Regions from separate parts of the Ensifer sp. GW823-FHT05D09 genome, predicted to be linked through region 4. Evidence: predicted binding sites of a transcription regulator. Region 4 holds the regulator's gene; each other region holds the start of a gene.
The links. Region 4 encodes PhoB, which activates phosphate uptake and scavenging genes when phosphate is short. Its sites were predicted from a motif close to TGTCATNNANCTGTCAT; they were not measured.
Positions count from the first base shown of each region.

Region 1: AC1Q80_RS11710 (BtaA family protein) is a predicted target of PhoB. The motif match lies at 924-940, and genes of this name have one in related genera.
Region 2: phnC (phosphonate ABC transporter ATP-binding protein) is a predicted target of PhoB. The motif match lies at 1,216-1,232, and genes of this name have one in related genera.
Region 3: AC1Q80_RS08520 (UDP-2,3-diacylglucosamine diphosphatase) is a predicted target of PhoB. The motif match lies at 1,388-1,404, and genes of this name have one in related genera.

Region 1 is NZ_JBXAIA010000003.1:276,972-279,171, forward strand. It holds gene AC1Q80_RS11705 (putative bifunctional diguanylate cyclase/phosphodiesterase) at 1-810, opposite strand, end outside; gene AC1Q80_RS11710 (BtaA family protein) at 988-2,200, shown strand, end outside.
Region 2 is NZ_JBXAIA010000011.1:217,119-219,318, forward strand. It holds gene phnD (phosphonate ABC transporter substrate-binding protein) at 1-223, opposite strand, end outside; gene phnC (phosphonate ABC transporter ATP-binding protein) at 310-1,152, opposite strand; gene AC1Q80_RS26435 (NAD(P)/FAD-dependent oxidoreductase) at 1,319-2,200, opposite strand, start outside.
Region 3 is NZ_JBXAIA010000002.1:574,946-577,145, reverse strand. It holds gene AC1Q80_RS08525 (NADP-dependent malic enzyme) at 1-1,280, opposite strand, end outside; gene AC1Q80_RS08520 (UDP-2,3-diacylglucosamine diphosphatase) at 1,456-2,200, shown strand, end outside.
Region 4 is NZ_JBXAIA010000001.1:459,631-461,830, reverse strand. It holds gene AC1Q80_RS02275 (GcrA family cell cycle regulator) at 1-504, shown strand, start outside; gene phoB (phosphate regulon transcriptional regulator PhoB) at 566-1,249, opposite strand; gene phoU (phosphate signaling complex protein PhoU) at 1,448-2,161, opposite strand.

The DNA of each region.
Region 1 (2,200 bases), on a different contig from region 4:
GGCAAGGTCGCGCTCGGCCTCGGCGCGCATTTCGGCGGCTTGCGCGAGATGCGGCGCATAGAAGACGTGGCTGTTGCCACGCATTTCCTTGGCTTCGTAGAGCGCGAGATCCGCCCGTTTCAAGACCGCGCCGGTCGACAGATCGCCCTGTTCCAGGAACGTGACGCCGATGCTGCAACCAGAAGCCGCCTGACCATCGACCAGATCGAAGGGCGCATCGAACAGCGCCTTCACCCGGCCGGCAAGGGTCGTGACCTCGGCATCCGACGGAGAACCCGGACCAAGCAGTACGAACTCGTCGCCACCGAGGCGATAGACCGTCGCCTCGCCGGCGAAGGCTCGCCTCAGCCGCAGGCCGATACCGCTCAGCAGCCGGTCGCCCGCATCATGGCCCATGGTGTCGTTGACCGCCTTGAACCGGTCGAGATCGATCAGCAGCAGCGGCCGGCGCTCGAACGGCGCACCATCAGAGCGCAGAGCGCGCAACACGTCTGCCTCCAGTGCGGAGCGGTTTTCAAGCCCGGTCAACCGATCGCGATGAACCTCGTTGCGCAGCCGCCGCTCGGCGCGGCGCGCGGCCTTGAGCTCGCGTTCCAACCGTCGTGAATAGGACCAGCGGTAGAAGGAGGCTCCAGCGACGAAGGGCATGACGCCCGCCGCGAGCGCTCCGGAAAAGTTCCAATGGGTGAAGGATCCATCCGAAAAAAACGTTTCCGTGGTCAACCAGATCGCCGGAAACAAAGCCCCCAATGCCGTGCCGGCAGCCGCAAATCGCTGCTCGGGCTTCGGCAGAAACGTTCTTAACATCATGTCGACGCCCCCCGAATATGAGAAGGAGCTAGCACGCCAGGGTTTAATGAATTCTTATGGGTGAAAAATCGTAGTCAGCTATTTTTGTGCAGTGCGGGAGCTGTGAAAAACCCCGTCATCAAAGTGTAGCGGAGTCACTTTAGAAGCGGCTAAGTTTCAACTGGATGAGCGGCAGAGATGACCGAACTTGCCCCTGATGTCGGCTTTGGCAGAAACAATCCGAAGCTGAAAAACGCCCTCCTGCAACACAAGACCTTCTCGCTTGCTGGCCTCTCCGAGCGCCTGTTCGGCCTGCTCTTCTCCGGCCTCGTCTATCCACAGATCTGGGAAGACCCTATCGTCGACATGGAAGCCATGCAGCTTCGCCCGGGGCACCGCATCGTCACCATTGGCTCCGGCGGTTGCAACATGCTGACCTATCTCTCGGCCGGCCCCAGCCGCATCGACGTCGTCGATCTCAACCCACACCACATCGCGCTCAACCGATTGAAGCTTGCCGCCTTCCGCCACCTGCCTGGTCATAAGGACGTCGTGCGGTTCCTGGCGACGCAGGGCACCCAATCGAACGTCCAGGCATTCGATCTGTTCATCGCCCCGAAGGTCGACCAGGCGACCCGAAGCTACTGGAACGGCCGCAGCGTCAGCGGGCGTCGACGCATCGGCGTCTTCGGCCGCAACATCTATCGCACCGGCCTGCTCGGCCGCTTCATCGCTGCCAGCCACATCCTGGCACGTCTGCACGGCGTCAACCCGGAAGAGTTCGTCCAGGCACGCTCCATGCGCGAGCAGCGCCAGTTTTTCGATACACGGCTGGCGCCTTTGTTCGAGCGTCCGTTCATCCGCTGGATCACCAGCCAGAAAAGCTCGCTGTTCGGCCTTGGCATCCCGCCGCAGCAATTCGACGAACTGGCAAGCCTCAGCGCCGACAAGTCGCTGGCCGCCGTGCTTCGCCATCGCCTTGAAAAGCTGACGTGCCATTTTCCGCTCAGGGAAAACTACTTCGCCTGGCAGGCCTTCGCGAGACGCTATCCCCTGCCGCATGAGGGCGACCTTCCGGCCTACCTGCACACCGATAACTATGAGACGATCCGCAACCGCGCCGAGGACGTTCAGGTCCATCATGCCAGCTTCACCGAGCTTCTGGCGAAGAAGCCGGCCGCATCGGTCGACCGCTACGTCCTGCTCGACGCGCAGGACTGGATGAACGACCAGCGGTTGAACGACCTGTGGACCGAGATCACCCGCACCGCTGCTGCAGACGCGACCGTCATCTTCCGCACTGCTGCCGAAGACAGCATCCTCACCGGCCGTCTCTCGCCGGCACTGATGGAGCAGTGGCACTATGATGCCGAGACATCGCTGAAGCTCGGCAACGCCGATCGCTCGGCCA
Region 2 (2,200 bases), on a different contig from region 4:
GGCCCTGGATGACGCCGTCATAGTCGGCGGCCGGGAACAGCGAGACCTTTTCGACGCCGATTGCGGCCGGAAGCTTGTCGACGATGCACTGGAAGTTGCGCAGGCGGTCGGCTTCGTTTTCGCCGCCGATGATGCCGACGCGGAATTCCTTGAGGTCTTCGGCCTGGGCGTGGCCAAGGAGGGCGAGCAGGGCAACAGTGCCCAGAAGAGCTTTCTTCAGCATAAGGTTCTCCCGTTTCTCCGGCTGTGCCGGATGATATTCGGTTTCAAAGAGGTGCCCTTGACGTGGGCCTTCGATCCTGGCGGGCGTCAGATGCCGGCCAGTGCCAGCGGCTGGAGGCTGGCAGATGCCGTTTGTTCCTGCGGGACGGCCGCGGGAATGTTGATGCTTGTCGAGGTCATCGATTCCTCGATGCCGGTGTCGGCGCCGTAGATCTCGGCGACGGCGGCCGCCGTCAGATCCTTTGGCTGGCCGTCGAAGACGACGCGGCCGTGGGCCATGCCGATGATGCGTTCGCAGTAGTTGCGCGCGGTATCGAGCGTGTGAAGGTTGGTGATCACGGTGATGCCGTCGCGCTCGTTGATGTCGCGCAGTGCATCCATGACGATCTTGGCGTTGAGCGGGTCGAGCGAGGCGATCGGTTCGTCAGCGAGCAACACCTTCGGCTGCTGCATCAGGGCACGGGCAATCGCCACGCGCTGCTGCTGTCCGCCGGAAAGCGTGCCGGCTGCCTGCAATGCCGTCTGTTCGATGCCGAGGCGTTCCAGCGCGCCGATCGCCATGATGCGCTCTTCGCGGGTAAACATGTTGAGGATGCTGAGCACCGTCGAACGATGGTTGAGGCGGCCGAGCAGCACATTGGTCAACACGTCGAGGCGCGGCACCAGGTTGAACTGCTGGAAGATCATCGCGCAGTCGCGCTGCCAATTGCGAAGGGCGGCACCCCGCAGCGACGAGACTTCCGTGCCGGCGAATTCGATCGAGCCGGACGACAGGTCGACCAGGCGATTGATCATGCGCAGCAACGTCGACTTGCCAGCGCCGGAGCGACCGATCACGCCGACCATCTGGCCCTGGGGGATGTCGAAGGTAACCGAGCTCACGGCTGTCTTCTTGCCGAATTGGCGGGTTACGTTCTTCAACTGAAACATTTCTAGCAGGTCCTCTTACGGGGAGACCGGTCATCGGTATGACACCTGCCATATCGGCGCTTCATGAAAGCGAAATGTCAGTTTCTTGTCGTTTGTGTTACAGTTCACACCCTCAAGGACGTCGTTAACAAAATGTGACACATTCAGCGGACAGGAACACCCGTTGCTACTGCTGGAAGCGCTCCGCGCTAAAGATGGTGGCACCAAGGCCGTTGGCGGCGAAGCTCTCGGGTGCGGGCGCCCCGATCAGCAGGTTGGCGGCAAAAGCGCCCAATGCCGGTGATGTCAGGATGCCGTAGCCGCCCTGGCCGGCGAGCCAGAAGAAATCCGCCCGACCCTTCGCATAACCGATCACCGGCAACTTGTCGGGCGAGAAGCTGCGCAGGCCCGCCCAGCTCTTGAAGATGCGGCGGACGGGCACGGTCGTTGCCTCCTCCACATAATGGGCGGCCCACGCGACATCGATCTCCTCGGGCTGGACGTCGCTGGGCTCGCACGGTGTGGCATCGGCGGGGGAGGCAAGCAGCCTCCCACCTTCAGGCTTCATATAGAAGTCCTCGTCGATCTCGTTGATCTCGGGCAGGGTCAGGGCGTCGATCTCTGCGGGGAGGTCCACGGTGATCGCGGTGCGGCGATGTGGCACGATGCCGACCGGCTCCACGCCGAAGAGAGTGGCAACCGGATCCGCCCAGCCGCCGGCGGCGTTGACGACGACTTGCGCGCGAATGTCGCCTGCACTCGTCGAGAGCACCCAGCGGTCGCTCTCACGGCGCGGAGCGATGACGTCGCTGCGCTCGATCACCTCGGCGCCATGGCGACGGGCACCGCGCAGGTAACCTTGCATGAGGTTCTCGACCTCAATGTCCCAGAAATTGGGATCGTAAAAGGCGCCGGCGACATACTCGCGTCGCAGGACCGGAACGAGCGCGATCGCTTCGTCGACGGTCAGTCTCTTGAGGTCGGGATTGGCCGCACTCTCTTCGGCAAACACCGCCTCCAGCCGCGCCGCCTTTTCCGCGTTGGCGATCATCACGCCGCCGCGCTGCTT
Region 3 (2,200 bases), on a different contig from region 4:
GCGTCGTAATCCTGGATCGGACGAGTGGCGACACCGCTCTCTTCAGCAGCCTTGGCGACGGCCGGCGCGATCCTCAGGATCAGGCGCTGGTCGAAGGGCGAGGGGATCAGGTAGTCAGGGCCGAAGACCGGCGTCTCGCCGGAGTAGGCGCGGGCAGCGACATCCGATGGCTCCTCGCGGGCAAGGCCGGCGATGGCGCGGACGGCCGCCATTTTCATTTCTTCGTTGATCGTGCTTGCGCCGCAGTCGAGCGCACCGCGGAAGATGTGCGGGAAGCAGAGCACGTTGTTGACCTGGTTGGGGAAGTCCGAACGGCCGGTGCAGATCATGGCGTCCGGGCGTGCCGCACGGGCGGCTTCCGGCATGATCTCGGGCGTCGGGTTGGCCAGTGCCATGATCAGCGGCTTTTCCGCCATCTGTACCAGCAGTTCCGGCTTCAGCACGCCGGCCGCCGACAGGCCGAGGAAGACGTCGGCGCCACCGATGCTGTCTGCAAGCACCCGGTTGTCGCTTTCCTGGGCGTAGACCGATTTCCATTGGTCCATCAGAACTTCGCGGCCCTTGTAGACAAGGCCTTCGAGGTCGTGCACCCAGATGTTTTCGATCTTGGCGCCCAGCGTGACGAGCAGGTTGAGACAGGCAAGCGCTGCAGCACCGGCACCCGAGGTGACGATCTTGGCCTTGGCGATGTCCTTGCCGGCCAGCTCGAGGCCGTTGAGGATCGCGGCCGCAACGATGATGGCGGTGCCATGCTGGTCGTCATGGAAGACGGGAATCTGCATTTTTTCACGCAGCTGGCGCTCGACCTCGAAGCATTCCGGTGCCTTGATGTCTTCGAGGTTGATGCCGCCGAAGGTCGGCTCCAGCGCCGAGATGACGTCGACCATGCGCTCGATGCTTGCGGCATCGATCTCGATGTCGAAGACGTCGATGCCGGCGAATTTCTTGAACAGGACGGCCTTGCCTTCCATCACGGGCTTGGAGGCAAGCGGACCGATGTTGCCGAGGCCGAGAACGGCCGTGCCGTTGGAGATAACCGCCACAAGATTGGCGCGCGCCGTGTAGTCGGCTGCCGTTTCCGGGTTGTCGCGGATGGCGATGCAGGGCGCAGCCACGCCGGGCGAATAGGCGAGCGCGAGGTCGCGCTGGTTGCCGAGCGGCTTGGTGGGCTGGATTTCGAGCTTCCCCGGGCGCGGGTAACGATGGAAGAAAAGAGCCTGCTGGTCGATATCGCCGCTGGCCGGACCGGTGTGGGATTTGTTTTTGTCGCCCGTGCTCATAGTCTGCATTCCTCTTTTTTGGACGTGGCCTTGTGGCACGAATTGCGAACCGCGTACAGTTTTTGCGCGGTTCTTTTGCGCCGGTGCGACGAAGCGGCCGGCGTCCGTGTCATCTTCCTGAAACACGAGTCTGGTTTTGACGGACCCCAGAAGGCTCAATCAAGACGAGGCTGGTATGATGGCGGCGCCGCAAGACAACTCCGTAAGACATCTCAGGACGTTGTTCATCTCCGACGTCCACCTCGGCTCCAAGGCGGCCAAGACCGACTTTCTCATTGATTTCCTGCGGTATCACGAGGCGGAAACCATCGTTCTCGTTGGCGACATCGTCGATGGCTGGCGGTTGAAGCGCAGCTGGTATTGGCCGCAGAACTGCAACGACGTTGTCCAGAAGCTTTTGCGCAAGGCGCGCAAGGGCACGCGCATCATCTATATCCCCGGCAACCACGACGAATTCATGCGCGATTTTCCGGGCGTTCACTTTGGCGGCATCGAGGTGGCGCAGCGCCACATGCACAAGGGTGCCGACGGCCGCAATTATCTGGTCTTGCATGGCGACGAGTTCGACGTGGTCGTGCGCAATGCCCGCATCCTCGCCTATCTCGGCGACTGGGCCTACGACACGGCAATCGCCATCAATATCGGTCTCGCAGCCATTCGCCGCCGGCTCGGCATGCCCTATTGGTCGTTCTCGTCCTGGGCGAAGCTGCAGGTGAAACACGCCGTCAACTTCATCGGCGAGTTCCAGAAGGTGGTTGCCGACGAGGCCAGGCGTCACGACGCCCAAGGGGTGATCTGCGGCCATATCCACCATGCCGTCATCGAAGACATCGGCGACATCCGCTACATCAACACCGGCGACTGGGTCGAAAGCTGCACGGCGATCGCCGAGCACCACGACGGCACCATGGAGCTGATCA
Region 4 (2,200 bases):
GTGGAAAAACTGAAGAAGCTTTGGTCCGAGGGCCTGAGCGCGAGCCAGATCGCGGCACAGCTTGGCGGCGTCAGCCGCAATGCGGTCATCGGCAAGGTTCACCGGCTGAGCCTGCCCGGCAGGGCCAAGGCTGGCGGCACAGCCGCCGCGACCCGGCCGAAGCAGCGCCCGGCCACCTCGGCGCCGCGCGCTCCGAACTACGCTTCGCGCGTCACCACCCGCACGGTTACCCGCCCGGCTGGCGCCACCGTTCTCAAGGAAGAGGTCGAAGTCGATTTCGTTGCCGAACAGGATTTCAGCGTTCGGACGGATGTGGTCGTGCCGATGTCGCGCCGCCTTGAGCTGACGCAGCTGACGGAGCGCACCTGCAAGTGGCCGATCGGCGACCCGCTGAAGGAAGAGTTCCACTTCTGCGGCAACGACTCTCCGGAAGCTTCGCCCTATTGCACTTTCCATGCGCGGCTTGCCTACCAGCCGTCCGCCGAGCGCCGCCGCGCTCGCTAAGGCTTCGAAGACAACACATAAAAAAGGGGCCGCGCGGCCCCTTTTTTATTGGATGAATGGCTCAGCTCTCGAGCGAGTAGCCGGCACCGCGAACGGTGCGGATGACATCCGGCATGCTCGAAAAATTCAGCGCCTTGCGCAGGCGGCCGACATGCACATCGACGGTACGCTCGTCGACATAGATATCGTGGCCCCAGACGCCGTCGAGAAGCTGCGACCGCGAGAAAACCCGACCCGGAGAGGACATCAGAAATTCGAGCAGGCGGAATTCCGTCGGACCGAGGCGGACCTCGCGCGTGCGGCGATGCACCCGGTGGGTTTCGCGGTCGAGTTCAATATCGCCGCAGCGCAGCAGCGTAGACAGAACTTCGGGCTTGGCACGCCGCAGCATCGCCTTGACGCGGGCCATCAACTCAGGGGTCGAGAACGGCTTGACCACATAGTCGTCGGCACCTGTGGCAAGGCCGCGAACCCGCTCGCTCTCCTCGCCCCGCGCCGTCAACATGATGATCGGCAGGCGCTCGGTCTCCGGGCGCTGGCGAAGGCGTCGGCAAAGCTCGATGCCGGAAACACCCGGCAGCATCCAGTCGAGGATCAAGAGATCCGGCAGGCGCTCCTGCAGACGGATCTCGGCCTCATCCCCACGCAGGATCGTATCGACATCGAAACCCTCGGCTTCGAGGTTATAGCGCAAGAGCACGCTCAGCGCCTCCTCGTCTTCGACAACGGCGATTTTCGGCAACATCAGGTAACGTCTCCTTACCCAGAGCATCCCGTGTTCGATCGAACGCAGTGAGATGCTCGAACATATAGCATCTGGAGCATCCCGGGCGTTTTCAAAGGCACGCTAGAAAACGCAGGGCTACAGACGCAGCAAAGCAGGGCCGCAACCAGGGCTGCGACCGGAGCAGGTTCATAAGCAGGCACTCGAACGTATCCGGGCTTAGTCCTTTACGGCACCCAGCGTCGACGTATTGTCGTCCTTCGGACGTTCGCCTTCCGGCTGGGCGCCCGTCGCCATGTAATAGATCGTCTCGGCGATGTTGGTGGCGTGGTCGCCGATGCGCTCGATGTTCTTGGCGCAGAACAGAAGATGCGTGCAGGGCGTGATGTTGCGCGGATCTTCCATCATGTAGGTGAGCAGCTCGCGGAACAGCGAGGTGTAGATCGCATCGATCTCCTCGTCGCGCTCGCGGATGCTGTTGGCCTTCTCCGGCGAGCGGGAGGCGTAGACGTCGAGGACTTCCTTGAGCTGCACGAGGGCAAGCTCTGCCAGGTGTTCAAGACCGCGTGCCAGCTTGCGCGGGATGCCGGAGCCGGCAACGGCGATGACGCGCTTGGCGTTGTTCTTGCCGAGGTCGCCGACGCGCTCCAGATCGGAGGCGATGCGGATCGACCCCATGATCTCGCGCAGGTCGGCAGCCACCGGCTGACGCTTGGCAATGGTGATGATCGCCTTTTCGCCGATCTGGCGCTCGGCTTCATCCAGGATGGTATCGTCAGAGATCACCTTCTGCGCCAAGGCGAGGTCGGAATTGACCAGCGCGCGGACGGATTCGCCCACCATCTGCTCGGCAATGCCGCCCATCTCGGAGATGCGGCGTGTCAGGTATTTCAGTTCTTCGTCATAGGCGGACATTATGTGCATGGACATAATCTGTGATCCTTGCGGGCGCGTTCAGGAAACGGGGTGAAG